4 regions of the Citricoccus muralis genome follow, and region 1 is predicted to be linked to each of the others. Evidence: riboswitches for the same ligand, from Rfam matches in the RefSeq annotation. Region 1 holds a riboswitch; each other region holds the start of a gene.
What was found. Region 1 has a riboswitch for thiamine pyrophosphate ahead of P8192_RS02080 (YkoF family thiamine/hydroxymethylpyrimidine-binding protein). Riboswitches for the same ligand answer to the same signal wherever they lie in the genome.
Positions count from the first base shown of each region.

Region 1 (7,294 bases):
TTCGCGAGCTACGACCCACCGTTCTCGTGACCATGGGCTGGGCGGAAGAAGTCGCGTGGGGACTCAATCAGGCGGATCATCGCGCGGCCGGGATCAGCGTGCTCGATGCCTTGCGCGACGCCGACAACCCCTGGGTGTTCCGCGACCTGGCGGAAGAACAGCACCTTCCCGCCTGGCACGTCGGGTCACTGCTGGTCTTCGGAGCCGAGCACCCCACCCACCGGGTGGAGGTCACCGGCGAGCCCCTGGAGCGCAGCATCCGCTCCTTGGAGGCCCACCGCGGCTACCTTAATGCCCTGCCCGATCACCCGGATCCACGCGCCATGCTCACAGAATTCACGCTCGACGACGACGCGACCGCGCGCACCGGGTCCCCGGTGCACGCGGTCGTCTTCCGCTGCTATCCGATGTAGTCCAGGGGCCGGGGCCTAAGCTGGTGGGGATGAGAGCTGAGGATTACGAGCCGAATTCCGACCATTACCGCGTTGCCGTGGCGGCACGACACGGGCGGGCCCGGCTATGGCTCCCCTATGTGGTGACCCTGGTGATGCTCGGCGCCGTTTTCGTGTGGGGCGCGGTGATTTATGACCAGCTGCCCGAGTTGATGCCCACCGGGTGGGGACCCGATGGCGAGGTGCGCGGCTGGACCGAGAAGAGCTTCGGCTCGGTGTTCACCACGGCGATCATCGCCTCCGGGCTGTTCATCCTGATGGCCGCTCTCGGCGCGATGGCCCCGATGATGAGCCCGGGCTCCCCCGATCTCTCCGCGTGGGAACTTCTCCGGTTGACCGCGGGCCACCGTGGCATCACCGAATATCTGGGATGGGTGACCGCGCTGATCACCCTGATGATGGTGGGCTTCAACGCACAGTCGTGGCGTCTCGCAGCCTCGGACGGAACATGGTCGGCTCCCGTCACCATGTTGCTGGTCGTGGCCCTGGTGGTGGCGATATTCGTCATCCTATCCCCGGTGTTTCGGTCACACCTGCGCTGGGCGGATCGCACCGCGGAGCAGCTGGGGATCCACCCCACGGAGGAGGAGGCTGCCGAGGATGCGCTGTGGCTGCCGTCGGGACTGTACAACGACCCGAGCAATCCGGCGATGATGGTGCCGAAACGTGAGGGCTACGGCATCGGAACCACGGTGAACGTGGGCTCGCGCAAGGGACGGATCGCGGTGATCGTTTTCGCCGTCGTCATCATCGCCCCGCTGCTCATCATCGGGTTCACCATGTAGACGACTCACGCTCGACGACGAGAACCCGCCCCCGGCGAGGTATCCGTCGCTCGAATTCTCTTCTGCGGTGACTCACCGGCGTGACGATAAGGTGGTCCGATGGCACGAGAACCGTCCGAAGAGTACACCACAGCGGTGTTGGACCTGGTGGCGCAGATCCCCAAAGGGCGTGTGATGACCTACGGGTTGATCGCTGAAATCGTCGCCGAGACTCTCCACCGCGGTGGGCCGCGCCAGGTCGGACACGTTCTCGCTCGAGGTCCGGGCGTCGATTCCTCGGGCGCGACCGTGCCATGGTGGCGCGTCGTCAACGCCGCCGGCTCCCCGCCGCAGCACCACCGCGAGACCGCCCTCGCACTGCTGCGCGATGAAAAGTGCCCGCTCACCACCGATGGACAACGCGTGCGGGTTCGTCGGGCCGTGTGGTTCCCTGAACTCGACGTCACCACGGCCAGCAGTAGGCCACCGCGGCAAGGCTGACCACGACTCCGGCGACGACGTCGACCGCCCGCAGCCGCACGGGACGGTAGACGGTGCGCGGTTTCAACCCGAACCCACGGCTCTCCAGCGAGGTGGCAATCCGTTCCGAGCGCCGCAACGCCACGATCAGCACGGTAAACGCCAATCGGCCTGCCTCTCGGACCCGCAGTTTCGGCGCGCGTCCGTCGCTCAACTGCACCCCGGTGCCACTGCGCATCAGCTGCGCAGCCCGGATGGTCTGCCATTCCCGCGGCAGATCCAGCAGTAGCTGATACCCGGCCAGCACGGCGAAGGTGATGGGCGCGGGTAGTCGTAGATTCTGGTTCAGCGAACGCATCAGCTCCACCGGGGCCGTGCTACACAGGAACAGGATTGAGGCCACCCCGATTGCCAAGGTGCGGCCGGCCAACGCCAACCCGATGAGCACCCCGTTGTCGCGGGTGAATACATTCACCAGAAACAAACCCAGCGCGAAGGCAATAAACGGGACGTGCGCCAGCGCCAGCCAGCGCCATGGCACCTTGCCGAGGGTGAGCGCTACCGCCACCAGCCCCAGCCAGAGCGCTGCTGGTCGCCACGGGTCCCACACCATCAGCAGCGCCAGCGACGCCACGAACAGGGTCACGAGTTTCACCGACGGGTTCCACCGTGTGAGCACTCCCGGTTTCACCAGGGTGGAAGGGTGCACAATGCGCAACCGCTTCACCGTCTGTTGTTGCTGCGTCATGATCGCACCCCCGTGTCCTGCGAGACGTCGACCCCAGGGAGGCGCAGCACTCGGCTGGCCCAGGCCGCAGTGAGGTCGTCGTCGTGAGTCACCACCACGACGGCGCCGCCTGAAGCCGCGTAGGCGGCCAGCTCGGTCATCACCGCCACCGTGCTCGCCCGGTCCAGACCGAACGTCGGCTCATCGGCCAGAAGTACCGTGGGCTCGTCACGACGGCGCACCGCCAACAGTCCCAGAGCCACCGAGAGTCGCCGCTGCTCCCCGCCGGAGAGCCGGAACGGGCTGAGCTCGAGCAGGTGCTCCAGCCCGAAGAGCCGCGCCAGCTCGGCACCGTGGTCGTCGTCCCCGAGCTCGTCGCGCACCGTATGGGCCAAAAACTGGTGCTCCGGGTTTTGAAACACCATCACCGGGACCACCCCGGTGAGCTCACCCGAGTTTCCACCGGCCCGACCAGGGCGTAGCGGAACCAGGCCCGCGAGCGCGGTGAGCAGGGTGGTTTTACCAGAGCCGTTGGGCCCGCGCACCACCACCCGCTCCCCCGCCCGCACGGTGAGATCCAGTCCCCCGAATACGGGGAGAATCTCCGGGTCATGCGGGTCCGGCTTGACGGTCAGCCCGGTGGCGCGCAGCAACTCCGATGGCGCCGGCTGGGCCTCGGGGAACGTCCCGATCGTGGCACCCGGAACCCAAACGCCACCGGCGTCCAACCGGTCTGCGTGTTCCTGCAACAGCTGATCCGTGGGGCCATCGGCCAGAATCCGTCCGGCTTCCATGACCACGGTGCGCGGCGGCAGTCCCGGCCCGCCCGATTCTTCGGCCAACTCGTTGAGTCGGTGCTCCACCAGAATCAGGGCGCCGTCGTCTCCGGTCAGCCGGGTGAGCAGTTCCATCACCTGGGCCACCCCGGCACCGTCGAGCATCGAGGTCGGCTCGTCCGCCAACACCAGCCGCGGTCGTGCCGCGAGCGCGGCCACCGTGGCGATCCGCTGAAGCCACCCACCCGAGAGCGTCCGGGTGCGCTGATCCTTCAGGTGCCCGGCACCCACCTCGTCCAGCACCTCCGCAATCCGCCACCCGATCTGTCCGGGCTTCATCCCGTGGTTCTCCAGGGTCAGGGCGATCTCGTCCTCCACCGTCGGCAGGCAGATGCTGGCGTGCGGGTCCTGTGGCACGGTGCCGATCATCCGCGTCAACTCGGCTACCGTGGAGCCCAACACCGGCGCCCCGTTCACCAGGCATTCCCCGCTCACGTCCAGGGGCACCGAGTGCGGCACCACCCCGCGGATCGCATCCAACAGGGTGGATTTCCCGGCTCCCGAGGCACCCAACAGCAGCACCCGCTCGCCCGGCGCCACACTGAGGTCGATGTCCTCCAGCAGCACCCGGCCGCTGCGCGGATCCACCGCCGTGAATCCGCGCAGCTCGACCAGATTCTCCATGGACGTCATCGCGCACGCCCGATGGCGTAGTTGTCCACGACGCCGGTCGCTTTCACCGCGCGCACCAGCACCCAGGCCAGAATCCCACCCAGAATAATTCCGGAGGCGCACTGGATCCCCAGACGCAGCAGCAGAATGTCCTGCCCGAACCAGCCCGAGCGCAGGGCCGAAAACCAGAACACGAAAAACGCACCGCAGAGCCCGCTGAACGCGTAGCGGCTGATCCCGAAACGCCGGTAGCCGCCGAGGGCAAACGGCAGCTCCGAACCCAGCCCCTGCAGCAGACCGGTAATGAAGAGCATCGGCCCCACCGGAGAACCCAGAAAAACGAACTCGATGGTGGCGGCCAGCACCTCCGCCAGAATCCCCGATCCGGCCTTGCGCGTGATCGCCACCGCCAACGGCGCCACCAGCAACCAGGTTCCGAGCATCACGTGTCCCGCCAGATCACCGGCGGGACCCATCAGCACAGCTAGTCCGTTCCAGGCCTGGACCAGCGCCCAGTAGATGAACCCGAACACGACGCCCAGCACCACCACCATCACCAGGTCTTTGAGCTGCCAGCGCCACGGGCTGTCATAGGGGTTGGTCACGCGTGCGCCTGCCCCAACAGATTTCTGCTGTGTTGAGCTCATCGGGCACCCGCCCATCCCGCACTCGGCGAATCCAGCGAAATGCTCACGTGGCTGACCACATGCGGCACCTGTTCACCCACCCGACCCCAGGCGTTGACCACCAGCGCCAGCACCTCGGCTAGGTCCCCGCGCAGCACGGTGGCGTAGTGTTCGCTCACGACGTCGATGCCGCTGGATTTTGCCGCCTCGATCGCAGCCATGATGGGCTCCATGTGCGGCAGACCGTCGTCGGCCAGGGGGTACAGCGACCAGGCTGCGACGGCGGGCAGTCCGGTGAGTTCCAGGTCGACGCGCGTCTCCGCCGGCATCTCTCCGGGCACCAGCTCACAAGCGGCCTCCCCCGGGCAGCCCCGAGAGAGCAGCAGGTGGCTGGTCAGATGCGCCCGCCCGGAAGCACGGGACGCCGCAGCGATCAGGGTGGTGGCGTACTCGGCGAGCTGCTGGGCTGCGGCTCCGGAGCGCACGCCCACGTAGGTAGAGACCTCCCCGGTCTCGATCACCAGGTTCTCGAGGATGCCGCGCTCCCGTGCCGCCGTCGTGGTCTCCTCCAGGGCGGCGAGGATCACGTCCACGAAGGCATCGGTGTGGGGGTGGATGCTGATGCGCATCCCGATCCCGATCTGCTCGGGGGTGAGTGTCTGGCCCGTCACGGTGGGCACCTTTCCGACCACCGGAACTCTGACATAGAGCTAACGGACCACTCCCTACGCCAGTACGAACTGGATCAGGTGGATTCGGGTCTGCGGCATCTCCGCACTCTCAGCACCAGTATCGGTGCACCCCGGGGTCTACGATCCTCTACCTTAGTGCCTGCACGACGGCGTTGACCAGTGCTTTCGCACCATGCACACACCAACCTGGTCATTCATCCAGGTCAGATTCCGTCGAAAGTTCGACCAGCTTCCTCGAAAAGTGGAGACCGCGACTTCTCCCACCGTGGAAGCGATTCAGCGAGCGTGCGCCACGTCAGTTCCCGAACAATGACGGAATAGTGATGAGCGATCTTCTCGCGATTCTTGGCCGCGTCACTCCAACGGACCCCAGGAGGTGCTGTAGCACCCAGCGCGACAAGCGTCGTAAAGGCCTCACCGATGTTCATCATGACTGACTCCCCCGCTTCTTGTGCGATTGGATCTTCGTCGTAAGCCGCCTTGCCGTGAACGACCATCGACGCCGATACAGACAAACATCGCTGAATATGCAGAAGCTCTTTGACCACTCTGACCTCCATCAAACCAAGACCTTGTCTCGAAGAATGTCCTGGTCGAGATGCAGGTCCAGTCCGCGGTAGCTCACGATGTCGGAGATGTCTGCGTCGACGGGCGGTTGAACCAGTAGATCAAGGTCTGACGCGGGCCGATCATCGCCGCGATGAGCTCGCTCAGGCGGGCCCCGTCGGTGCGTTCTCGGGCAATCTGGTAGCTGATGGCCGGCTGGCTGCGACGCAATCGCGCATGCTCTGCGTGCCGCAGTGCCTCGTCATACTCCAGCTACAGCGTCATAACACAATTTAATCACCCCGAAATCAGGGCGACCATGACCATCGACATCACCAGCGCCAACGGGGCACAATCGGTGGGAGACACACCCCCGAGGTCCCAGGAGTACCATGAGCCCGTCCCGTCCCGCACCAGCCCATCCAGCCGTCGCCTCCTTCAGGACGATCGTGGGCCGCGCGCACGTGCTCACCACCCCGCGCGCCACCGCCCCCTACGTGAAAGGCAACCGGTTCGGCTCCGGTCGGGTGCTCGCGGTGCTGCGCCCCGGCACCCTCACCGAGATGTGGCGCGCCCTGCAGGTGTGCGTCGAGCACGGCCTCGCCGTCATCCCTCAGGCCGCCAACACCGGACTCACCGGCGGCTCCGGTCCGGCAGACCAAGGCGACGATCGCGACGTCGTCGTCTTCTCCACCCTGCGCATCAACGGGATTCACCTCCTCCACGACGCGCGTGAGGCGGTGAGCCTGGCCGGGGCCACCTTGATGGATCTCGAGCAGACCCTGGCCCCGCACCATCGTGAGCCGCACTCCGTGATCGGCTCGACCTCCATCGGCGCATCGGTGGTGGGCGGCATCGCCAACAACTCCGGCGGTAGCCAGGTGCGCAAGGGGCCAGCGTTCACGGAACACGCCGTCTACGCCCGGGTGACCGAGGCGGGAGAGCTTGAGTTGGTCAATCACCTCGGCATCACTCTCAGCGAGGATCCCGAAGAGCTGCTGGACGCCCTGCAGCAGGGACGGTGGGATCCGGAGGACGTTTCCCCCGCTCCAGAGGACACCCGCGCCACCGGCTATGCCGATCACGTGCGGCAGATCGCGCCCAGCCCGGCCCGGTTCAATGCGGACCCCACGTTCCTCAAGGAGGCGTCGGGCAGCGCTGGGAAGATCATGATTTTCGCCGTGCGCACCCGCACCTTCCCGCGCGAGGAGAACACCGCCACTTTCTACATCGGAACCAACAGCCCTGCCGAGCTGGAACGACTGCGCCGCGAGATCCTGGCGTCCGAGAATCAGCTGCCAATCTCCGGGGAATACATGGGCCGCGGCGCCTTCGACCTGGCCGCGGAGTACGGCAAAGACACATTCATGGGACTGAAGCACGCCAGCAGCCGTCAGGTGCGGCGCCTGTTCGCGCTGAAGAGCTGGGCCAACGGCGTGTTCGCCAAGCTGCCGTTCTTCGGGCCCACCACCGCCGACACCATCGCCCAGAAGGCTTTCGCTCTGTTGCCTCAGCAGCTGCCCCAGCGACTGCTCGAGTATCGCGAACGCTTTGAGCAC
Region 1 is NZ_CP121252.1:458,684-465,977, reverse strand. Features, by position in the region: gene P8192_RS02110 (PIG-L deacetylase family protein) at 1-413, shown strand, start outside; gene P8192_RS02105 (DUF1648 domain-containing protein) at 443-1,237, shown strand; gene P8192_RS02100 (MGMT family protein) at 1,337-1,717, shown strand; gene P8192_RS02095 (energy-coupling factor transporter transmembrane component T family protein) at 1,680-2,444, opposite strand; gene P8192_RS02090 (ABC transporter ATP-binding protein) at 2,441-3,883, opposite strand; gene P8192_RS02085 (ECF transporter S component) at 3,889-4,476, opposite strand; gene P8192_RS02080 (YkoF family thiamine/hydroxymethylpyrimidine-binding protein) at 4,515-5,168, opposite strand; TPP riboswitch at 5,202-5,312, opposite strand; gene P8192_RS02075 (HepT-like ribonuclease domain-containing protein) at 5,393-5,737, opposite strand; gene P8192_RS02070 (hypothetical protein) at 5,811-5,966, opposite strand; gene dld (D-lactate dehydrogenase) at 6,128-7,294, shown strand, end outside.

Region 2 (7,294 bases), 480 kb from region 1:
GGGAGACTCCGGCGCACCGGGTCGTCTTCTGGGCGCAGGATCTGCTGCACCACCCGCACCATCAGATAAACGGTGGCAGCCACATGAGCCAGCACAGCCATCACGTAGATCGACGAGTCCAACTGATGCACGTTCTCATGTCCCGAGACCTGCGAAGACAGATGCGCCCAGATGGCAAAAAAATGCAGAACTTCGGCCAACTGCCAGATCAGGAAATCCCGCCAATTCGGCAGGGCCAACGCCACGAGCGGCACCAGCCACAACACGAACTGAGGCGAATAGACCTTGTTGCACAGGATGAACGCGGCCACGATCAGCAGTGCCAACTGAGCGAAACGAGGCCGGTGGGGAGCCAACACGCCGAGCAGGAAAATTCCGCCACAGCACAGCACGAAAGACACCACCGACAACGTGCCCAGACTCGCTCCCGTCACCGCTAGCGCGCTGCCATCGGGAAGCACCTCGTTGTAGATCTGCCAGATAGAGGACCACCCCGGCGGGCGCTCGGAGGAGAAGGTGTAGAACAGCGACCAGGCCTCGGGGTTGGCGATCATCAGCGGCAGATTCACCACCAGCCACGCGACGACGGCGCCCAGCACCGTCCAGGCCAGCGGGGCGAAGCGTAGACTCCGCACGGCCAAGATCAGCAGCGCCCCCAACAGCAACATCGGGAAGACTTTCATCGCCGCACCCAGACCCAGCATCACACCGGCCCAGCCGGGCTTGCCTCCGCCAAACAACCACATCCCGAGCATCATCAGGGCCACCGCCCACATGTCCCAGTTGATACTGCCGGCCAGGATGATTCCGGGCGCCACCGCTACCATGGCCGCGTCCCAATACCGGCGCCCGGCGGACCGGGCCGTGACTATCACCGTGACCACCCACAAGGCGAACACGAACAAGAAATTCACATCGAAGTAGATCAGCGAGGCGGACGCCCCGAAACTGGGCAGCGTCTGGGCGATCATTGCCGTCATGGAGGCCACGAGCGCGGCCAGCACGGGGTATTCGAAGGTGGAGCCGTCAGCGAAAGGGGCCAAAGCATTCTCCGCCAGGCCGCGCCCGGCGTAGAGGGCAGTCCAGTCGGAATAACAGCCGGCGAAGTACACATCGGGCTGGCCCCAGCCGTTGATCCGGCAGAACGATTTCTGCAACACGGCGACGACGGCGGCCAGGGTGGTCAGCAGAATCAGCACCCGAAAAGGCGTGAAAAAGCGGGCCGCGCTCCGGCCCGGAACCGTGTGCGCACCCACGGGTCCGCCGATGCCACGGCGCAGCGCGGCAAGCAGACGGTCGTCCTGGGTGGGTGACACCGCGGGCAGGCGCCGGGGAGGTGACTCGGGCATGCCGCCAGTCTAGACACCGGCGGTCGATCTCATCCTGAACGTGTCATCACTCACGCGGCGCGCGCTTAACTACACCAGAAGGCGTACAGTAAGAAAGGTTTGTTTCCACGTTTCGTCTACATCAATCAACGGCAACGTCGCCGTCGCCAAAGGAGTACCGGTGTCGAAGAACCCCATTCGCGTTGCGATCGCAGGCCTGGGCAACTGCGCCACGTCCCTCATCCAGGGTGTGGAGTACTACCGCGAGACCTCTAGCGAGGAGAGCGTTCCCGGCCTGATGCACGTACAGTTCGGCGACTACCATGTCTCGGATCTCGAGTTCGTGGCTGCGTTCGACGTCGACGCGAAGAAGGTCGGACTCGACATCGCGGACGCGCTGGGCGCCTCCGAGAACAACACCATCAAGATCGCTGACGTGCCTGCGACCGACGTGAGTGTGCAGCGCGGCCCGACCCTGGACGGCCTGGGCAAGTACTACCGCGAGACCATCGAGGAGTCCGACGCCGAGCCCGTCGACGTCGCCGAGGTGCTGCGTGAGCGCCAGGTGGACGTGTTGGTCTGCTACCTGCCCGTGGGTTCGGAGCAGGCCGCCAAGCACTACGCACAGGCTGCTATTGATGCGAAGGTCGCCTTCGTCAACGCTCTGCCCGTGTTCATTGCCGGCACCCCGGAGTGGGCGCAGAAGTTCACCGACGCTGGCGTGCCGATCGTGGGCGACGACATCAAGTCCCAGATCGGCGCCACCATTACCCACCGCACCATGGCTGCGCTGTTCGAGTCCCGCGGCGTGACCGTGGACCGCACCTACCAGCTCAACGTAGGCGGCAACATGGACTTCAAGAACATGCTCGAGCGCGAGCGCCTGGAGTCCAAGAAGATCTCCAAGACCCAGGCTGTCACCTCGAATGTGCGCGCCGAACTGGCCGACGACGACGTCCACATCGGCCCGTCCGACTACGTAGCCTGGCTGGACGACCGCAAGTGGGCCTTCGTACGCCTGGAGGGCCGCAACTTCGGCGACGCCCCCGTCTCGCTGGAATACAAGCTCGAGGTGTGGGACTCCCCGAATTCGGCCGGCGTGATTATCGACGCCGTGCGCGCCGCGAAGATCGCCGCCGACCGTGGCGTCGGCGGTCCGATCCTCTCGGCGTCGTCCTACTTCATGAAGTCCCCGCCCGTGCAGCACCACGACCAGGAAGCGCACGAGCTGGTGGAAGCCTTCATTCGCGGGGAGATCGAGCGCTGATCGCGTGCAGGTGGTTCACCGGGCCGTGACCGGTCTCCGGAGCCACCGACAGTTGCCAGTCCGCGGCGGCCACCAGCGCCTCGTGCAGGTAGTCGCGTCCGGCGCGCACCGCGTCCACCCATTCCGGCACCCCGAGTCGGCCCCCGGTATGGCAGGCGCGCCCGGCGTGGGCGGCGATCGCTGACGACAGGGTGCAGCCGGTGCCGTGCGTGTTGCGGGTGGTAACTCGCGAGCTACTCAGTTCGGTGACGCCGTCGCGGTGCACCACCACGTCGGTGACCTCCGATGAGCCGGCGTCGTCGTGAAGAGCCGCGGCAAGGTGCCCGCCCTTCATCACCACCACCGGCACACCCAGCTCGTGCAGCGCCCGACCCTGTTCCACCATCTGTGCCCGGTTCACGGCGGGCTCGGTGCCCAGCAACCGGGCGGCTTCGGGTAGATTCGGCGTCAGCACATCCGCCAGCGGCAGCAGTAATTCGCGCAGGGTATGGGCGGCATCGTCCGAGGTCAGCGCGTCACCAGACGTCGCCACCAGCACCGGGTCAACCACCAGGGTGCCCAGGTCCTGACGCCGACGGGCTATCAGTTCGGCCACCGCGGCAACCACCTCCGGGCTGCCCAGCATGCCGATCTTCGTGGCATCGATCGGCACATCATCCAGCACCGAGGTGAGTTGAGCGACGACGTCGGCCGGGGCCACCGGGATGACCTGCTGCACGCCCTGGGTGTTCTGCGCGGTGAGCGCGGTGAGCACCGAGGCACCGTACACGCGCAGGGCCGTGAAGGTTTTCAGATCGGCTTGAATGCCCGCGCCCCCGGAGGAATCCGAGCCGGCAATGGTCAAGGCTGTGGGCGGGCGCATGCCACCTCCTCGCGCAGTCGAGCAGCGGCAACGCGCGGGCTCGGCGCGGAAGCAATCGCGGACACCACGCAGATCCCGTCGACTCCGGTGGCCGCGACCGAGCGGGCGCGCTCTCGGTCAATGCCGCCGATGGCGACCGCGGGCAGTGCGGGCGCCTCGGGGTGCTGGGAACAGGCTGCGTCGCGAACCCGGAGCCGATCTCGCAGGCCATCGATCCCTAAAGGCTCGGCGGCGTCGGGCTTAGTGGCGGTGACCCAGACGGGGCCAATGCCAATCACATCCGGGCGGGCATCGCCCTCGGCCCGGGCAGCAGAGTCCACCTCAGCTGCCGAAGAAGTGGACAGCCCGATCAGCACTTTCTCGCCGAGGACGCCACGGGCTCGGGCGACAGAATCGTCGGACTGGCCCACGTGCAGGTGGCAGCCGGTGACGCGGGCGACCTCCAGCCGGTCGTTGACGAAGAGGGGGACCTGTTCGAAACGGGCCACCCCCACCTCCTCCACGATGCGGGCCCGGCAGGCGCGCACCAGCTGAATCAGAGCATCGTCGTCGAGGGTTTTGTCGCGTACCTGGATGACGGTCGCACCCCCAGCCACCGCCGCGGCCGCCACCTCGGGCACTCGGGCCGGGCCGCCGGAATACCCGGTGTCGGTGACGTGGTAGAGCGACCAGTCAATGGCGGCGGCGCGCTCGGCCCGCTCGCGGGGGCTCATGCGTGCTCCTCCACCGTGACCAGCTCGCCGACCCGTTCCGGAGTGAGCTCGTGGAGGGCATCCATCCAGGCCACGCTGAAGCTACCGGGGCGCACGGTGGTCTCGGCCGCCAGGGTGCCCGCCGCGGAGAGCAGGGCATGGGCGGCCAGCACGGCGTCGTGATCGGAGTGAACCTCCACTCCGAAACGCACGGCCCCCAGGGCCGCCGCCGTCACCGCGCCCAAGGAACATCCGGTGCCGATCACCTGTTGCATCACCGGGTGCCCGCCGGTCACCTGGCTCACCCGCCCCAGCGAGACGATGGCGTCACTCGGTCCGGACACCGCTACCACGGCCCCGGTGCGCTCGGCCAGGGCCCGGGCGGAGTCCAGCACGGTCTCGACGGCGTCGGTGGCATCCACCCCGCGGCCCCCGGAACCGGCCCCGGCCAGCGCCAGGATCTCCGAGGCGTTGCCGCGGATCGCGCTCGGCCGCCCCTCCACCAGCTCGTGAGCCAGCCGGGTGCGCACGCTGAGTCCACCCACCGCCACCGGGTCCAACACCCAGGGAGTCTCGGTCTCGCCGGCGGCAGCCACCGCGGCACGCATCGCGTCGGCTGTCGCATCGGAGATGGTGCCGAGGTTGACCAGCACCCCGTCGGCCACCCGCGCGAATTCGGGGGCCTCTACCGGGTGCGCCACCATCGCCGGGGCCGCACCCACGGCCAGCAGCACGTTGGCGGTGATCTGTTGGACCACCGTATTGGTCAGGCACTGCACCAGCGGCGCCCGTTCGCGGAGCAGATGCAGTTCGGGAAACGTCGTCATCAGTTCATCACCAGCCCGCCGTCAACCACCAGGTTCTGCCCGGTGACCGCCCGGGATCCCTCACTGGCGAAGAACAGCACCGCGTCGGCGAACTGGGCGGGGGTGGTGACCTCGCGCAGCGGCGTGGCGGCGGCAATCGCGTCGAACACTTCGTCCGGAGTGGCCGACGACGCATCCGTGCTGCGCAGCAGTCCGCCGGAAACCATGTTCACCCGCACCCCGCGCGGACCCAACTCGGCGGCAAACGTCCTGGTCAGCGCCAACAATCCCGCCTTCGCCGCGGTGTAGTCGTGGTATGGCACCACCGGATTCTGCACCAGATTCGTACCCACATTGATCACCCGGGCCTCCCCGGCCTCCTCAAAGTCCGGCAGCGCGGCTTGGATCAGGTGCAGTGCACCCTCCACCGCGCCCTCGTACTGGCGGGCAAAATCCGCGCCCGTGATCTGCTCGACGCTGGGCCGCGCGTCCCCGTTGAAGGAGAAGTCCACCAGGGCATTGTTGACGACGACGTTCACCGGCGCCCCGAACCGTTCACGCCCGGCACTCACCAGGGCCTGCACCTCGTCACGGTGGCGCACATCAGCCCGGACGGCCACCGTTCGATCCGGGTGCCGCGCCACCAGTTCCTCGGCGGCGTCTCGGCTGGAAAGGTACCCGATCACCACCCGCGCTCCGGCTTCGAGAAACGCCTCAGTGAGGTGGCGGCCCAGGCCGCGAGCGCCTCCGGTGACGACGACGATGCGGTCACTCAGGTCAGGGGCGGCAGAAACCGGTCGGGACGCAGTGCCCGGGGTGGTGGGAGGAGAGGCGACGGTAGCTGAGGTCACGGTGGGCCTTTCTGACGGTGGCCAAGAGAGACCACCGGGATGCGCAAACCGACACCTCGCTGTGGACGTCCCTTCGCCAGTACGAACTGGATCAGGTTCAACGGGTGTTATCTCAGCCGCCCGGATCCCACAAGGATCGGCGGCACCCCGCGTCACTTCCCACCACTGTAGGCCACCAGGCCCAGTGCGCGGAAGGGCGCCGGCCAGGTTACTGCTGCGGCGCAGACACCGAGCCGCAGCTGCGGGTCAGCTCAGCCCCGAGATCTGACCGTCGACGACGCTCATCCCGTCGGCGGCGGGACGGCGCGGCAGCCCGGGCATGGTGAGAATCTGCCCGGTCAGCGCCACCAGGAATCCCGCACCCGGACGCCGTCGCAGTTCCCGGATGCTCACGGTGAAGCCCTCGGGCGCCCCCATCCGTGCAGGGTCATCGGAGAACGAGTACGGGGTTTTCGCCATGCACACTGGCACCCGGTCCTCACCCGCAGCTTCCAGGTCAGCCAGCTGCCGCGCCGCGAGCGCAGAGTATTCCACGCCGGCCCCACCGTAGATCTCGGTGACGATGCGCTCGATCCTCTCCCGCGCCCCGGTCTCGGGCGTGAACAGCCCCTCGGCGGTGCGCCCTTGCTCCAGGGCGGCGCGCACGTGCCCGGCGAGCTCCTCGGCCCCCGCCCCGCCGTGTGCCCACACCTCGGTTACCGCACAGGCCACGCCCTGGTCCCGGCACCAGTCCTGTAGCCAAGCCAGTTCGGCGTCGTCGTCCTGGGTGAAGCGGTTGATGGCCACCACCACCGGCGCCCCGAAGCGTTGCATGTTTTCCACGTGGCGGCCGAGATTGACGACTCCGGCCTCCAGTGCGGCCAGGTGTTCCTCTAGGCCGGCCGTGCCCGGATCGTTCAGCGTGGCCAATCCCATGCCCCCGTTGAATTTCAGCGCGCGCACGGTGGCCACCACCACGACGGCGTTGGGCATTGCGCCCGCGGTCGGCCCGGTGATCTGCATAAACTTCTCCGCGCCCAGATCCGCCCCGAACCCCGCTTCGGTGACGACGACGTCGGCGAGCCGGCGGGCGGTGTTCAGCGCGATGATGCTATTCGCTCCATGCGCAATATTGGCAAACGGTCCGCCGTGCACCACCGCCGGGGTGGCCTCCAGGGTCTGCACCAGGTTCGGCAGCACCGCGTCTTTCAGCACCACCGCCATAGCCCCCTGGGCGCCCTGCTCTCCCAGGTCGGCCACGGTGCGCTCCTCGCCGTCGTGGGTCCGCCCGATGATGATCCGACCCAGTCGCTCCGTGAGGTCCTCCAGGTCGGCGGCGAGGCAAAACGCCGCCATCGTTTCGGTGGCTACCGTGATTTCGAAACCGGTCTCGCGCGGCACTCCCGAGGCCCGACCGCCCAGCCCGTTCACCACCTGGCGCAGGGAGCGGTCGTTCACGTCCAGGGCGCGGCGCAGGGTGATGGTGCGCGGATCCAGGTCGAGCTCGTT
Region 2 is NZ_CP121252.1:3,103,378-3,110,671, forward strand. Features, by position in the region: gene P8192_RS14320 (glycosyltransferase family 87 protein) at 1-1,349, opposite strand, end outside; gene P8192_RS14325 (inositol-3-phosphate synthase) at 1,510-2,595, shown strand; gene thiD (bifunctional hydroxymethylpyrimidine kinase/phosphomethylpyrimidine kinase) at 2,570-3,457, opposite strand; gene thiE (thiamine phosphate synthase) at 3,436-4,170, opposite strand; gene thiM (hydroxyethylthiazole kinase) at 4,167-4,976, opposite strand; gene P8192_RS14345 (3-oxoacyl-ACP reductase) at 4,976-5,806, opposite strand; TPP riboswitch at 5,858-5,966, opposite strand; gene P8192_RS14350 (formate--tetrahydrofolate ligase) at 6,053-7,294, opposite strand, start outside.
Region 2: linked by a shared signal. The riboswitch ahead of P8192_RS14345 (3-oxoacyl-ACP reductase) and the one ahead of P8192_RS02080 (YkoF family thiamine/hydroxymethylpyrimidine-binding protein) in region 1 are both predicted to bind thiamine pyrophosphate.

Region 3 (7,294 bases), 480 kb from region 1:
TGGGAGTCGTCGATCCCGGTGTAGTGGCCGAACATCAGCAGGTAGACGCCGATGACGATGATGGCGACCGCGTTGTTGGCGACCGGGGCCCACATGTAGGCGCCGAAGCGGCCGTGGGCGTTGAGGACCTGGCCGATGATGGCGTAGAGGCCGTAGAAGAAGATCTGGGGCAGGGTCCAGAGTGCGAACGCGGTGGCCAGGGCAAGTTTCGGCTCGGACCAGTTCAGCGTCAGCGCGGACATGATCGGGTAGGCGCACGCCGTGATGGCGAGGGTGAAGGCCGCCATGATGATGATCGCGAGGGTGATCAGCCGGGACGTGTAGTCGGCGCCGCGGTCTGGGGCGCGAGCGGCCTTGATGAGCTGCGGGACCAGCACCACGTTGAATACGCCGCCGGCGAGCAGCATGTAGATGATGTTCGGGATGGTGTTGGCGGATTCGAAGACGTCGGCAACGAGAGCGGTGGAGCCGATGGCGATGGCCAGCAGCGAGGTGCGGATGAAGCCAAGCACGCGGGAGACGAGGGTTCCGGCGGCCATGATGGCGGAGGCGCGGGCGGCGGCCTGCGGATTGCGTGAGGCGTCTTCGGGCGGTTCCGGGGAGTCAGTTTCGGGGGCGCCGGTGGTGTCGAGCGGGTCGTGGGCGCCCTGGGTTGCGCCCGCGGCGTCGCCGGTGGGTGGGGTGGTGCTCACGGAGTGCGTCTCCCCAGATGAGGTCCGGGTTTGGGCGGTCCCGGCTTGGGCCGGGGGGCGGGTTCGGCGGCGGGGCGCTGCGGGGCGCCGTCGCCGTTCGTCGTCGTGGGTCCTTGCGGGGAACCAGACGTGGTGCCCGATTCGGTGGACTCGGTGGGCCGGGGCGATTTGCCACGCTGTGCCAAGCGCGCGAGGTCAGCTGGGCTGGGGGCGCGTTTCGGGGCGGGCGCGGCTGCGGGGCTAGCGCTCGTGGTGGAGGAACTGGTGGCGGAGAGGTCCGAGGGCTTGGGGACGCGGCGCACGGTGCGCAACACGGTGGGGACCGGGCGCTCGCCGGGGGCGATCTGCTGGGCGAGGCCGGTGATCCGTCGGGTCGTGTAGCCGCGGCGCACGGTCAGCCGGGGGGTGTTGAAAAACTCGTGCATCAGCTCGCGGGCGGCCTCCACGATGCGGCGCTCGTTGAGGAAAGTCAGGCGGGAGGCCAGACGGTCTAGCTCCACCCAGGCGACGTCGACCGCTTCTTGGTCGGGGTCGTTCTCGATGGTGAGCTCGCCGCCGGTGGCGCGCAGCAAATAGTGATGGACGGTTTTGTGGACGCGGTGTGAGGGCACGGTGAACCAGTAGTCGATGCTGCCCAGGGTGGTGAGCACGGTGCCGGCGATACCGGTCTCTTCTTCCACTTCGCGTACGGCGGCTTCGTGGTGTTCCTCTTCGCCTTCGGGGTGACCCTTGGGCAGCACCCATTCGAGGCGTCCGCCCCGGTTGTAGCGGGCGATGATGGCGACCTGGTGTCGGCCTTCAACCTCACGGACCACCATGCCGCCGGCGGAGACTTCCTCGACGGTGGGTAGCGCCATGGATCCACCGGATTCCACCGCATTGATGCGGCGTGATGATGCGGAGGTGTAACGCGGGCGGTAACCCGAGTCAGACTCGGTGCCCCGGGAACCGCGATCACGCGCAGAACGGCGGGCCGCTGACGGGGTCAGCGGCCTCACTCGATCGTCGTGTCGGTCCTGGGACATACCTTCCACTCTATCGGGACAGACGCGGATCGCATCTCATCGCACGGTCAGGGGTCTCGGGTATGGCACCCTTTAACACATCATGACTGAACCCCATGCTGACTCCGTCGCGCCCGAACGCGCCCCCTCGGCGAGCCTGCCGACCGGTTTCCCTGATGATGCCGTGCTACCTGACGTTGCCCTAGAACTGGGCGGGCTTTTTGCCGAAGCCGGCTACGAGCTGTCGCTGGTGGGCGGGCCGGTGCGCGATCTTTTCTTGGGTCGGGGCGTGGTGGATTTAGACTTCACCACTAATGCGCTACCGGAGCAGACCCAGACCGTGGTGGCCGAATGGGCCGATGCGGTGTGGGACATCGGGGCCCGGTTTGGGACCATCGGGTTCAAGAAGGGCGAGTGGCAGCTGGAGGTCACCACCTATCGTGCGGAGCAGTACGATCCCGAATCGCGGAAACCCGTGGTGGCTTTCGGTACCGAACTGAACGATGACCTGTTCCGGCGTGACTTCACCGTGAACGCGATGGCGTTGCGGTTGCCCGACCTGGAGCTGGTGGATCCGTTCGGCGGGATGCGCGACCTTGCCGCTGGGATGTTGCGCACGCCAGGGGCACCGGAGGATTCCTTTTCCGATGACCCGCTACGGATGATGCGGGCGGCACGCTTCGCTGCCCAGCTCGGATTCGCCGTGAACGACACGGTGGTTCAGGCGATGATCGCGATGGCTCAGCGGATCGACATTATTTCGGCGGAGCGGGTGCGCGAGGAGCTGGTGAAGTTGATCCTGGCGGATCAGCCGCGGGCGGGAATCGACCTGCTGGTGCGCACTGGACTGGCTGATCAGGTGCTACCCGAGGTGCCGGCGCTGCAGTTGGAAACCGACGAGCACCACCGACACAAAGACGTGTACAACCACTCACTGACGGTGCTCGAGCAGGCGTTGGACCATGAGGCCGACTATGTGGAGGCCCCGGATTTCGTGTTGCGTTTTGCAGCGTTGATGCATGACGTGGGCAAGCCGGCGACGCGACGCTTCGAGCGTTCGGGCGCGGTGAGTTTCCGGCACCACGACGTCGTGGGAGCCAAGCTCGTGCGGAAGCGCATGCGGGCGCTCAAGTTCGACAACGACACCATCAAGGCGGTGGCCACCCTGGTGGAACTGCACATGCGGTTCTACGGGTATGGCGACGCCGGTTGGTCGGATTCGGCGGTGCGTCGCTACGTGACCGATGCTGGCGACCAGCTGCAACGGCTACACGCCCTGACCCGCTCTGACGTGACCACCCGGAATCGGCGTAAAGCGGAGCGACTGGCCCATGCTTACGACGACCTGGAACAGCGGATTGCCGAGCTGCTCGAGCGCGAAGAGTTGGATGCGATTCGGCCGGACCTCGACGGCAAGCAGGTCATGGAGCTGCTCGGCATCTCGCCGGGACCCTTGGTCGGGCGAGCGTACAAGCACCTGTTGGAGTGGCGGCTCGACGATGGCCCGCATGATGAAGAGACCGCGAAGGCCGAGGTGCTGCGGTGGTGGGCCGAACAGCCCGAGCATCCCAGTGCTTCCAAGTCGTCCGACTCGGATGACTGACCTGTCCCGGCTTGTTGAGGTTGTCTTGTGGCCCGCGGCACTCCATGGTGAGCGAGAATCCGGGCAAATTTCGCTGGATCGTTGAGGTCCGACCATGTCCATCGCACTCACCCGCGATCCTTGCCTTTGCCCACCAGAAATCGACGCGACCTATCGGGAATTCGTTGTGGTCTCGCCCTACTGACGAAGCCCGGGCCGGAAGCGAAGTGGGAGCCGGAATCACGGGAATGCCATACAGGTCTAGGGCCGTGTGTCCACAGGAAACCACAGGCTTGTTGCGACTCAACGAAAAGGACACCGCGGCGATGCGCAGTTTTTCCCAGGTGGCCGCGGGTACCAGTCGTCCGGGCATGATGCAGCACCGATGCGAGGGCGGACGGCGGTTCGGGCGGCAACGGCATGCGTTCCAGCATGGCCGAGGAGAAAGAGAAAGGGGCCAGCGCTGCGGTCATCTGTGGATAACCGCACCGCCGACCCCTCGAGATCAGGCCTTCAGCTGGTCAAAGCCTCAGTTCTTCAGGCCTTTAGCGCCTCGGCGGCAGAGGTCGAGGGCCGACCGATGAGGTCCTGCAGATCCGTGCTCTCGGAGTACAGCGCCCCCTGCTCGATGATCGGGTCCATGCTCGCAAACATGGCAGCGACCTCGGACGGCAGGCCGAAGCCTTCCAGGGTGGCCTGGTACTCGGCCACGGTCTGGTTTTCGTAGGTCACTTCCTTGCCCAGAACCTCGCCCACAGCAGCGGCGATTTCCGGGTAGGTGAGCGCGGGCGCACCGGCCAGCTCGTAGACCTTGCCGGCGTGATTTTCACCGGTGACGACGACGGCAGCCGCCTCGGCATAGTCGCGGCGCGCGGCCCCGGACACCTTCGCCGAGCCGGCGGCGCCGAAGAACTTACCGGTAGCCTCGCCCGAAGCCAGAGCGGAGGCGTAGTTCTCCCAGTACCAGCCGTTGCGCAGCCGCGTGTGGTCGATGCCGCTGTCGGCCAGCAGCTGTTCGGTGGCGGCGTGCTCCGGCGCCAGGCCGAGCTCCGAGGTGTCCAGGTTGAGCAGGCTCGTGTAGGCAATGAAGGAAACGTGAGCAGCCTTCGCAGCGTTGATGATGTTGGTGTGCTGAGCTACGCGCTGACCCACCTCGCTGCCTGACACCAAGACGAGGCGATCCACGCCGGACAGGGCGGCGGTGAGGGCTGCTTCGTCTTCGTAGGAAGCTACGCCAAGAGCAATCCCCTGATCAGAGAGGGGCTGCGCTTTCTCAGCAGAGCGGACGACGGCGACCAGGTCGCTCGCGGCCACACCGCGCTGCAGCAGTGATTCGATGATGAGACCACCCAGGTGGCCGGTGGCTCCGGTGACGGCAATGCGCATGATGTTCCTTCTTTCGGTCGGTGCCTGTTGGCGGCGATGGAATCACTGTAGCGCTTACCTAAAGTAAGTGCAACTGAAAAGTCAGCACTAACCATAAGCGTATACTGGAAGGCATGACGTTCGATCCAGATGCCGAAGCAGAAGCGGAAGACTTCGCGCCCGATGTCTTCTCGAGTGCCTGCACTTCCCGCACCGCCTTGCAGCACCTCACCGGTCGCTGGGGATCGCTGATCATGGTGGCGCTGAAGCTCAGCGGCGAACCCATGCGGTTCGGGGAGATTCGGCGCCGGATCGATGGTGTCAGCGAACGAATGCTCTCTCAGACCCTCGGTCAGTTGGAACGCGACGGGATGGTGGTCCGCACCGTGCACAGCACCATTCCCCCGAACGTGGACTACGGTCTGACGCCGCTGGGCGTGAAAGTTGCGGTGCCGCTGGCGGAGCTCACCGCCGTCGTCGAGGCCGAATTGCCCCAGGTGATCGCCGCGCAGCAGGAGTATGACGCTACTGCCCCGCAGAGGTGACGCGGCGGCGGAGCTGACGTAAAGTCGTCAACACCTATACAACGTGACACGGGGTGCCCCTGGTTCGTAACGAGTCGGCGGCTGAGAACAGACCCGTTGAACCTGATCCAGATCATGCTGGCGAAGGGATTGTCGATTAATGACGCATGTCCACACCCGTTCCGAGATCCACCTCAACCTGTTTGCTACCGCATGCGGGCATCATGCGGCGGCCTGGCGTGCTCCCGATTCTGCTGTCGAGCGGATCGGGGCCATCGAGTATTGGGAGCAACTGGCCCAGCTGGCCGAGCGCGGCTGCCTCGACGCGTTCTTTCTGGCCGACGGGCAGGCGCTGGGGCCGGGCAGTGCGCCGGTGCGGTACTTCGATCCGCTGACCACGCTGGCGGCGGTGGCCCGGGCGACGGAGCGGATCGGGCTGGTGGCAACGATCTCCTCCACCTTCTGGACGCCGTTCCCGGCAGCGCGGATGCTCGCTAGCCTCGACCACCTCTCGGGTGGGCGCGCGGGGGTGAATGTGGTGACGTCGATGACGGACGCCGAAGCCCGGAATCACGGGATGGACCGCCTGCCGGGGCGCGAACAGCGGTACGCCCGGGCCGAGGAGTTTATCGTGGCCATGCAGGGATTGTGGGACTCCTGGGAGGACGGCGCGGTGCGGGCGGACCGGGACGGAGCCTACCTGGATGCCGCGCGAATTCACCCGGTGGACCACCGGGGACGCTACTTCGAGGTGGCCGGGCCGCTGACGGTGCCGCGTTCACCGCAGGGGCGGCCGGTGGTGCTGCAGGCCGGGGCCTCGGAGCCGGGGCGCGCGCTGGCGGCACGCTACGCGGAGGGGATCTACGCGGTGGCGTGGGATGCGCAGGCGGGCCGACGGTATCGGGCGGATCTGCGACGTCGTGTGGCCGCGGCAGGCCGGAACCCGGACGACGTCGTCGTGATGCCGGGCCTGGTGACCGAGGTAGCCTCCACCGAACGGGAGGCCAGGGCGCGGCGGGCCGAACTGGATGCGCTGCTGCCGGTGGCGGAATCGTTGCGTCAGCTGTCGTTCTTTGTGGGTCAGGATGCCTCCGACTGGGAGCTGGATGCGCCCGTGCCGGAGCTGCCGCCCGTGGAGGAATTCACGGGGCCGGTGGGGCGCTATGCCACGGTGCTGCGGATGATCGAGACCCGGAAGCCCACGGTCCGCGAACTGTTGGGGTTGCTGGCGGCCGGGGGTGGGCACGCCACGCTGATAGGCACCCCGGAGCAGGTGGCTGAAACGATGCTGAACTGGGTGGATTCCGGGGCGGCGGATGGGTTCAACCTGATGCCGCCTACCCTGCCGGGGTCGCTGGAGGACGTGGTGGAGCAGCTGGTGCCGGAACTTCAGCGCCGGGGTCGGTTCCGGCGCGAATACCGGGAGACCACGTTGCGTGAGCGGTGGAGTCGGGAGTGAGGCGGGCCGAGTGAGGGCAGGCTCGGCTCATTTCGGCACATAGGACTGTCGCCGGATACCCTGGAGAGGTGAACCCCTTGAATTGGAACATGCCGCTGGTCTGGGTATGGCTGGCGCTGTTCTGCATTGTTTTCGCCCGGGCCGGGGCGACCTACGTGGTGGGCCGGCTGGTGCGCCGCGGTGCCGCGCGGTTTGAGCGCGCCGAGAAGCTGCTCGCTTCGCCGTCGTACCTCACGGCCGAAGCCCGGATTAACCGCTGGGGCGCCCCGGTGGTGGCGGTGAGTTTCCTGACGATCGGGTTCCAGACCCTGGCTAACCTCAGCGCGGGCGCCACTCGGATGTCGGCCTGGCGATACTTACCCGCACTGGTGGTCGGCGGCGCGGCGTGGGCGACCATCTACTCCACCATCGGATTCGTGGGGTTCGAGGCGGTCTCCCGGGCCTATGCGCGCTGGCCGGTGGGCACCGTGGTGTTCGGGGTGGCGGTGCTGGTGGCCCTGGTGCTGCTGGCGACCGTGCGCCGGTTGCGCCGTCCGGTGGGGTCGCTGGAACGTGCCAGTGCGGAGGCGTCCGGCGTCGTCGAGTCACCCACGTGAGATCGGACACATCCGCAGGCGCCTGAGCGTTAGACTGGCGTCATGAGTGACGCAGAGATGGCGGCATCCGTG
Region 3 is NZ_CP121252.1:3,111,098-3,118,391, reverse strand. Features, by position in the region: gene murJ (murein biosynthesis integral membrane protein MurJ) at 1-692, opposite strand, end outside; partial or broken gene P8192_RS14380 (NUDIX domain-containing protein) at 1,115-1,549, opposite strand; gene P8192_RS14375 (CCA tRNA nucleotidyltransferase) at 1,800-3,299, shown strand; gene P8192_RS14370 (SDR family oxidoreductase) at 3,816-4,664, opposite strand; gene P8192_RS14365 (winged helix-turn-helix transcriptional regulator) at 4,778-5,188, shown strand; TPP riboswitch at 5,228-5,335, shown strand; gene P8192_RS14360 (NtaA/DmoA family FMN-dependent monooxygenase) at 5,328-6,626, shown strand; gene P8192_RS14355 (DedA family protein) at 6,695-7,222, shown strand; gene P8192_RS14350 (formate--tetrahydrofolate ligase) at 7,265-7,294, shown strand, end outside.
Region 3: linked by a shared signal. The riboswitch ahead of P8192_RS14360 (NtaA/DmoA family FMN-dependent monooxygenase) and the one ahead of P8192_RS02080 (YkoF family thiamine/hydroxymethylpyrimidine-binding protein) in region 1 are both predicted to bind thiamine pyrophosphate.

Region 4 (7,294 bases), 840 kb from region 1:
TAAAGGTCATGAAGAGTCTGTCGCCACGTATCCCGCAGGGCGCCTCGTCAATTCTGGTCAGGGCTTCTGCACGGTGATCGACCACTCGGCGGCGCCGCGCTTGACGAACTCCGTCACCGGGTAGCCGTTCTCTGCGGCCCACTCGGGCAGCGAGTCGGTGGCCTGGGTGCAGTCGAAGTTGATGACGAGCTCGTCACCCGCCGGCAGCTGCTCCATGGCCTGCTTGGCCTCCACCAGGGGGAAGGGGCAGACCTGGCCGTCGGTGGACGGCTGCCGGTTCCCTGGTGGCGCATGATGAAGATCTTCGCTGCGGCGCCGGTGCCCAACACCATGAAGAGCAGAGCGGTCCAGCCCTGGAAGCTGAAGGTCGCGGTGTTGACCATGGCGTTGCCGATGGTGCAGCCACCGGCCCAGGCTGCGCCCCAGCCCATGAGGATGCCGCCGATGATCGAGCGCACCGTGGTCTGGGCGTCAGGGACACGGATCTTGAACTCATCGGATGCCTTTGCAGCGATGAAGGAACCGATGAGCAGGTGGGCCAGCCCCGTCTTCGACGCGGGCAGGGTGACCCGAGGACGCAGACGCTCCCGCTGCAGCTGGCGTGCGGCGGCCACCGCGACCACCGCGACAAGGATGGCGACGAAGATCCAGGGGCTCACGCCCAGCGCCTCCTGGAACGAGCCGTTCTGCGTCTCGATCGATCGGATGCCGTCGGTGGTGTCGGACAGCGGTCCGACGCGGAACACGGTGGCGCCGATCATGTAGAAGATCAGCGCTAGCCAGGATCCCACCAGGCCCTCATCGGCACGGTAATAGGTACCGGTGGCGCATCCGCCTGCGAGCACGATGGCGAATCCGAAGATGAATCCGCCGATGATGGTGCCCAGCCACGGGAAGGTGCTGGCCTCCAGGGAGATGACCCCGAACGCATCGAGCACGGTGCCCAGGATGAGGCCGGTGAGAATCATCCCTCCACGGTGGTGGAGTGCCCTACGGGAGTGACCACCGGAGCGTCAAAAAGTGTCATCTCTAGGCCGTGATGATCCGACCGGCGTCGATGGTGACGATGCGGTCGGCGACGGTGGCAGCCTCGTCGTGGTCGTGGGTGACGAAGACTGCGGCGATGGAGGTCGACGTCAGGATCTGGCGGATGTCCACGGCCAGGCGCTCGCGCAGGTCGCGATCCAGGGCGGAGAGCGGCTCGTCGAGCAGCAGCAGCTTCGGCCGCGGCGCCAAGGACCGTGCCAGGGCAACTCGCTGGCCTTGCCCGCCCGACAGGGTGGTGACCGGGCGATTCTCGAACCCCTCCAGGCTAACCAGCTGTAGCATCTGCGCCACCCGCTCCCTGCGCTCGGGCTTCGGGACCCCGGCGGCTTCCAGCCCGTAGGCGATGTTCCGCCCCACGGTGCGGTGCGGGAACAGCTGGCCGTCCTGGAACACCATGCCGCAGCCTCGCTGATGCACTGGACGCGGGATCACGCCCGGGCCGTCCACGACGACGTCGTCCATCAACACCCGCCCGGAGGTGATGCGCTCCAGGCCGGCCAGCCCGCGCAATAGGGTGGACTTGCCGGAGCCGGAGGGCCCGAGCAGGGCGACGATCTCCCCGGGGGCCACGGCCAGGTCAATGTCCTGTACCGCGGTGAAGCCATCGGGGTAGGTGATGGACACCTGCTGACATTCCACGGCGGGGACACTCACAGGGCACCGACTTTCTGGGTTGAGGGCGTGGCGAGGCTGGAGCCCAGCGTCTGTTCGGGGGCACGGTCGCGCAGGGCGCGCGGGCGCAGGCGCTCGCAGATCAGCAGCACGGCGGCGGTGATCACCGCCAGTAGCACGGAGCCGGCCATCGCCATTCCGTAGTTGTCCGCGCCGGGGCGGCCGAGCAATTGGACGATCAGCATCGGCAGGGTTTGGCGCTCGGGGGAGGCCAGGAAACTGGTGGCGCCGAACTCGCCCAGCGAGATGGCGAAGGCGAAACCGGTGGCCAGGCCGAGACCGCGCAGCAGGAACGGCCCGTCCACGGTAGCGAGCACCCGCAGCGGGGAAGCGCCCAGGGTGGCCGCGGCCTCGCGCAGCCGGGGACTGATCGCACCCAACACGGGCACCAGGGTGCGCACCACCATCGGCAGCGCCACCACCGACTGGGCCAGCGGCACCAGGGCGCCGGAGTAGGCCAGCTGCGGGGCGGCCAGCTGCACGGAGACCACGAAGCCGAAGCCGATGGTCACCGCGGACACCCCGATCGGCAGCATGATCAGCGCATCCATGCCGCGCTGCAGCCGCCGCCCCCACACGGTGCGCACCGGGCGGGTGAGCAGAAACGCCAGCGGCACCGCCATCACCAGGGTGATCAACGTGGCGTCGACGGCGATCCGCACGGAATGCTCCAGTGCCTCGAGCACCGTGGCACCGCCGGCGTACCCGGTCCCGGAGCTGGTGGCCAGCAGCTGGTAATTAGTTACGCTCCACTCGCCAGCAGTACGGAACGAGCGCACCACCAGGGACACCAGGGGCCCGGAGACCAGCAGCACCACGGTGGCCAGGGTGAGGGCCAGGGGCACGACGTCGGCGCGGGTGAGACGGTGGGTGTGGGACTGTTGCAGCCGCAGCCCGGTGGTGGTGCGCTTCAGTACTCCCTGGGTGAGCCCCACCGAGGCGAGCACGAACACGAACTGCAGCACCGAGAACACCGCGGCGGTGCGCAGATCCAGGAACACGTGGGTCTGCCGGTGGATCTCGGTTTCCACGGTGCCTACACCCGGCGCGCCCAGCGAGCGGACGATCCCGTAGGCGGTGGAACAGAACAGGAACACCAACCCCGCGGAGGAGGCGATGGCGGGTCCGAGCGCGGGCAGGGTGACGGTGGTGAACGCGCGCAGCGGGGAGGCGCCCAGGGTGCGCGCGGCATCCACGGTGCGCGGGTCCAGCACCTGCCACAGCGCGCCCACCTGGCGCACCACCACCGAGAAGTTGAAGAACACCATCGCGAGAACGACCGCCGCCGTCGTCTGGTCCAGACCCAGGAACTGCAGCGGCCCGCCGGGGCCGAACAGGGCGCGGAAGGCCACCCCCACCACCACGGTGGGCAGTACGAACGGGATGGTGGAGATTCCGCGCAGCAGCGACTGACCGGGGAACCGGCACCGGTAGAGGATGTAGGCGCCGGGGATGCCCAGCAGCACCGCCCCCGCCGTCCCAGCAACCGCCATGAACAGGGTGTGCCCGATGATCCGCCAACTGCGCGCACTGCCCAGCACTTCGGCGAACCCGGTGAGGTCGACCCCGTGCTCGCCGAGAAACCCGCGGGTCAGCATGGCTCCGACGGGCCAGGCGAAGAACACGGCAAGGAACGCCAGCGGGAGTGTTCCCGCCAGCGTCCATGCGAGGGGCCGGCCGATGCGGTGCAGGGTCAGGACTCGTAGAGCTCGGTCCAGGTGGTGAGCCAGTCAGCGCGCTGCTCGGCCACCTCGGCGGTGTCCGGCCGGATCGGGTCCTCGGCGAGCTGGGCGTTCTCGGTCCACTCGGTGGGAAGTTCAACACTGTCGTCCACCGGGTACATGTACATCGCCTCCGGCAGCGAGGCCTGGAAGTCCTCGGAGAGCAGGAAGTCAATGAACGCCTGGGCGCCTTCCGGATTCTGCGCGCCCTCGACGACCCCGGCGTATTCGACCTGCGGGGAGCAGGAATCCTCGATGATGCTGGTGGTGGGCTCATAAGCGGGCGACGACGAGTAGCTCAGCACCAGCGGGGAGGGGCCCTCGCCGTCGGATCCGGAGAACTCCACGTAGTAGGCGTCCGACCAGCCGGAGGCCACGGTCGCGCCGCCGTCGAGCAGGTCACTCCAGTAGTTCTCCCATTCGCCGTCGGGGTAGGCAGTGGCGGTGGCCGCAAGGAATGCGAGCCCGGGGGAGGAAGTGTTCGGGTCGATCACGGTGAGCAGCTCGGCATACTCCGGATCACGCAGCTGCTCCAGCGAGGTGGGAGCGGCCAGCTCGTCGGTGTTGCTGGCATCGTCTGCGAACCAGGCGTCGTCCACGTTGATGCACACCTGGCCCTGATCGATCGGGGTGAAGTAGCCAACCGCGTCGCCGTCGGCCAGCAGCTCCTGTGCGGAATCGGGCAGTGCCTCCGACGAATATTCAGCCATGACCCCCTCGTCCACCAACGGGGCGGTGGAGTAGTCCTCGATGCCGTACACCCCGTCCACGGTGGGGGAGTCCTTCTGCAGGATCAACTGGTTCACCAGGGCGCCGGAGTCCCCGGGCGCGGTAGTGACCAGCTCGTAGCCGGACTGCTCTTCGAACTCGGCGATCTGCTCTTCGGAGATCGCGAACGAGTCGTGGGTCATGATGGTCACGGTGCCGCCGGATTCCCCAGCCTCATCGGAGCCGTTGGAGTCACCGGATCCTCCGGTCAGCGAGCAGCCGGCCAGCGCCAGAGTACTGACGACGGCGAGGCCGGACACGGTGAGGGCGGTACGCGCTCGGCGCGTAGAGGTCGGGTTGAGCATGGATCCTCCATCGGTGTAGTGGAGGGGCCGCACGGAGCCCACCGCGTGCGGCAGAATCCGTGCGGGGAGAGAATTCTCGACTTCCTTCGCCGGTGCTAACCGGAAGCAGGTTCGAGGGTCTGCGCTTGCGTCGCGCACTCTCAGCACCAGCGTGGGTGCTCCCCTGTCGAATGTCCCTCCAGCATAGCGCCCTCGACGCGTGGTCAGGTACCGGCGGTCTCACGTAGGCTGGAGAATTGCTGAAACTGCGCAAACCGCCAGGTGCCGTGTTCACCTGCGTCCTCACAGGAGAGCCATGATTGTCGAGATGACCCTCACCGGGCTCCTCATTCTGCTCACGGTCAACGTGCTGATCAGTTTGGTGCGTGTGGTCCGCGGACCCACCGGGCGCGATCGCCTCACCGGTGTGCTCTTCGCCGGCACGACCGGAGCAGGGGTCATGCTGGTCGGCTCGGTGCTGACAGACCAGCCGGCGCTGCGCGACATCGCTCTGGGCCTGGTAGCCCTGGCCGCCGTGGTCGTTGTGGTGCGCTTGGCCGCCGAAAAACAGCGACGGTCCGTTTCATGAGTGTGCTCGCCGATGCGGTAACCGTGCTGTCTGCTCTGGGCGCGGCCGTATTTTTCACTGCAGGAACCGTGGGTCTGCTGCGATTCCCGGACCTGCGATCCCGCCTGCACGCGCTCACCAAGGCCGACTCCTTGGGGTTGGGGTTCGCAGCCCTGGCCGTGATGGTTCAAATGGATACGGTGGCGTCGGCGCTGAAGGTCTTGCTGGTCTGGTTGCTCGCGTTGGCCACCGCCGCCACTGCGGCCACCCTGCTCTCACGGGACGACGACGCGTGATTCCGCCCAGTGACGTGAACGCCGTGCACGTGGTGTTGGCCGCCGTCGTGCTCGTTGCGGCCGTGCTCGCCCTCTACGCTCCGCGACGGATGACCGCCGTGGTGCTGTTTCTGGTTTTCGGCGTACTGCTGAGCGGCTACTGGGCGATGATCGGGGTTCCCGATGTGGCCCTGGCGGAGGCGGTGATCGGCACCGGAGTGACGGGGGCACTCTTCGGCTGGGTGGCCACCCTGCTGCCCGAGACCCCTGGGCGACGCTGGGTGAACGGTCGGGGTCTGCTCGGCCTGACGCTCGGGACAGGCCTGGGAGCCGGGCTCGGGGTTGCGCTGGCGCGCATCGTGCCGGCGTCTGAGACAGCATCGCCTGCCGCGGAACCGGGGCTCGGTGCCGAGGTGGAGCGGGCGCTGCCGGCCACCGGGGTGGAGCACGGCATCACCGGGGTGCTGCTGAACCTCCGCTCCTTCGACACCCTGATGGAGATGGTGGTGCTGTTGGTCGCCGTGGTGGTGGCACTGGCCTTCGTCCGCTCGTCCGGGACCGCCTCGAACCCTCAGCCCGTCACCTCGGACAGTGGTGATGCTGGAGCCTCTCAACCTGACGACGACGCCGCACCACTGCTCTGGCTCTTCGTGCGCCTGGTCGCCCCGGTGGCGCTGTTGCTGGCGGCCTGGGTGCTGTTCGCCGGCTCCTCCCAGCCCGGCGGCGCGTTCCAAGCCGGCGCCGCTGGAGCAGCCGTGCTGATCCTGATGCACGCTTCGCGTACCCGCGCCATCGCCCCCGGAACCGGGCTGACGGCGCTGCTGGTGGTCGGAGTGCTCGGCTTCGTGGCCGTGGCCGTGGGCGGGCTGGTGGTCGGCGAGTCGTGGCTGATGCTGCGCGGTGAGGGTGCCGGTGTGGTCACCGTGGTGCTCGAGACGCTGCTCGCGGTGAGCATCGGCGCCAGCCTCGCCGTGGTATTCCTGGCCTCGGCCCGAGGACGCCGATCATGAGTGAGCTGACCTTGTGGCTGGGAGCTCTGCTGACGGGGATCGCCGTGATCCGTCTGCTCACCGTGGAGGAGCCGCTGTCTCGGCTGATCGCACTGAACATCACCGGCGGAGGCACTCTGATGATCCTGGTCGGGCTCGCCGTGCGCAGCGAGGCCCCGGACCCGGTACCCCAGGCGCTGGCCCTGACCGGGATCGTGATCACCGTGGCGTTCACTGGAGTGGGTCTCGTGCTGCTGCGCGCAGTGCACGAGGAGGAACTGACCGACCTCGACGATGCCGAGGAGACTGAGGACACTGAGGGCGCTGCGGATACCGGAGAGCAGGAGAGCCGATGACTGATATCCCGGGTGCTTCCGCACTGTTGCCGGCGGTGGTGCTGCTGCCGGTGCTCGGCGCTGTGGTGTGCGTGTGCCTGTCACGTCACCGCCAGGTGCTGCCCGGCGTCATCACTGCCGCGCTGAGCGTGCTGATCTCGCTCGCGCTCGCGGTCACCGTGGCCTCGTCGGGTCCGCTGGAGCATCAGATGGCTGGCTGGGCGCCGCCGTTGGGCATCGTCCTGCGCGCCGACGGCATGGCAGTGGCGTTCATCGCGCTCGCCGGCGTCGTCGGTCTGGCTACGCTGCTGGTGGCCAGCACCGACGAGCGGACCACCGGGGACCGCAATGGATTCTGGCCGCTGTCGCTGCTGTGCTGGTCCGGGCTGAACGCGGTGTTCCTCGCCCAGGATCTGTTCAACGCCTACGTCGCCCTGGAGGTGCTCAGCCTCGCCGCCGTCGGGCTGGTGGCCCTCGGCAGCGGGGGCGCGCTGCGTGCTGCGCTGCGCTATCTGGTGGTCGCGGTGATCGGTTCCATGCTGCTGCTGGTGGCGATCGCGGTGATCTACGCCCAGACCGGCACTCTGGACATGACCCTAGCCGGGCAGCGTCTCGATGCGCCGACCGCCCGGCTG
Region 4 is NZ_CP121252.1:2,746,583-2,753,876, reverse strand. Features, by position in the region: gene P8192_RS12650 (sulfurtransferase TusA family protein) at 58-237, opposite strand; partial or broken gene P8192_RS12645 (YeeE/YedE family protein) at 378-968, opposite strand; gene P8192_RS12640 (ABC transporter ATP-binding protein) at 1,030-1,701, opposite strand; gene P8192_RS12635 (ABC transporter permease) at 1,698-3,344, opposite strand; gene P8192_RS12630 (thiamine ABC transporter substrate-binding protein) at 3,413-4,513, opposite strand; TPP riboswitch at 4,578-4,688, opposite strand; gene P8192_RS12625 (hypothetical protein) at 4,809-5,081, shown strand; gene P8192_RS12620 (cation:proton antiporter) at 5,078-5,356, shown strand; gene P8192_RS12615 (DUF4040 domain-containing protein) at 5,353-6,345, shown strand; gene P8192_RS12610 (NADH-quinone oxidoreductase subunit K) at 6,342-6,680, shown strand; gene P8192_RS12605 (complex I subunit 5 family protein) at 6,677-7,294, shown strand, end outside.
Region 4: linked by a shared signal. The riboswitch ahead of P8192_RS12630 (thiamine ABC transporter substrate-binding protein) and the one ahead of P8192_RS02080 (YkoF family thiamine/hydroxymethylpyrimidine-binding protein) in region 1 are both predicted to bind thiamine pyrophosphate.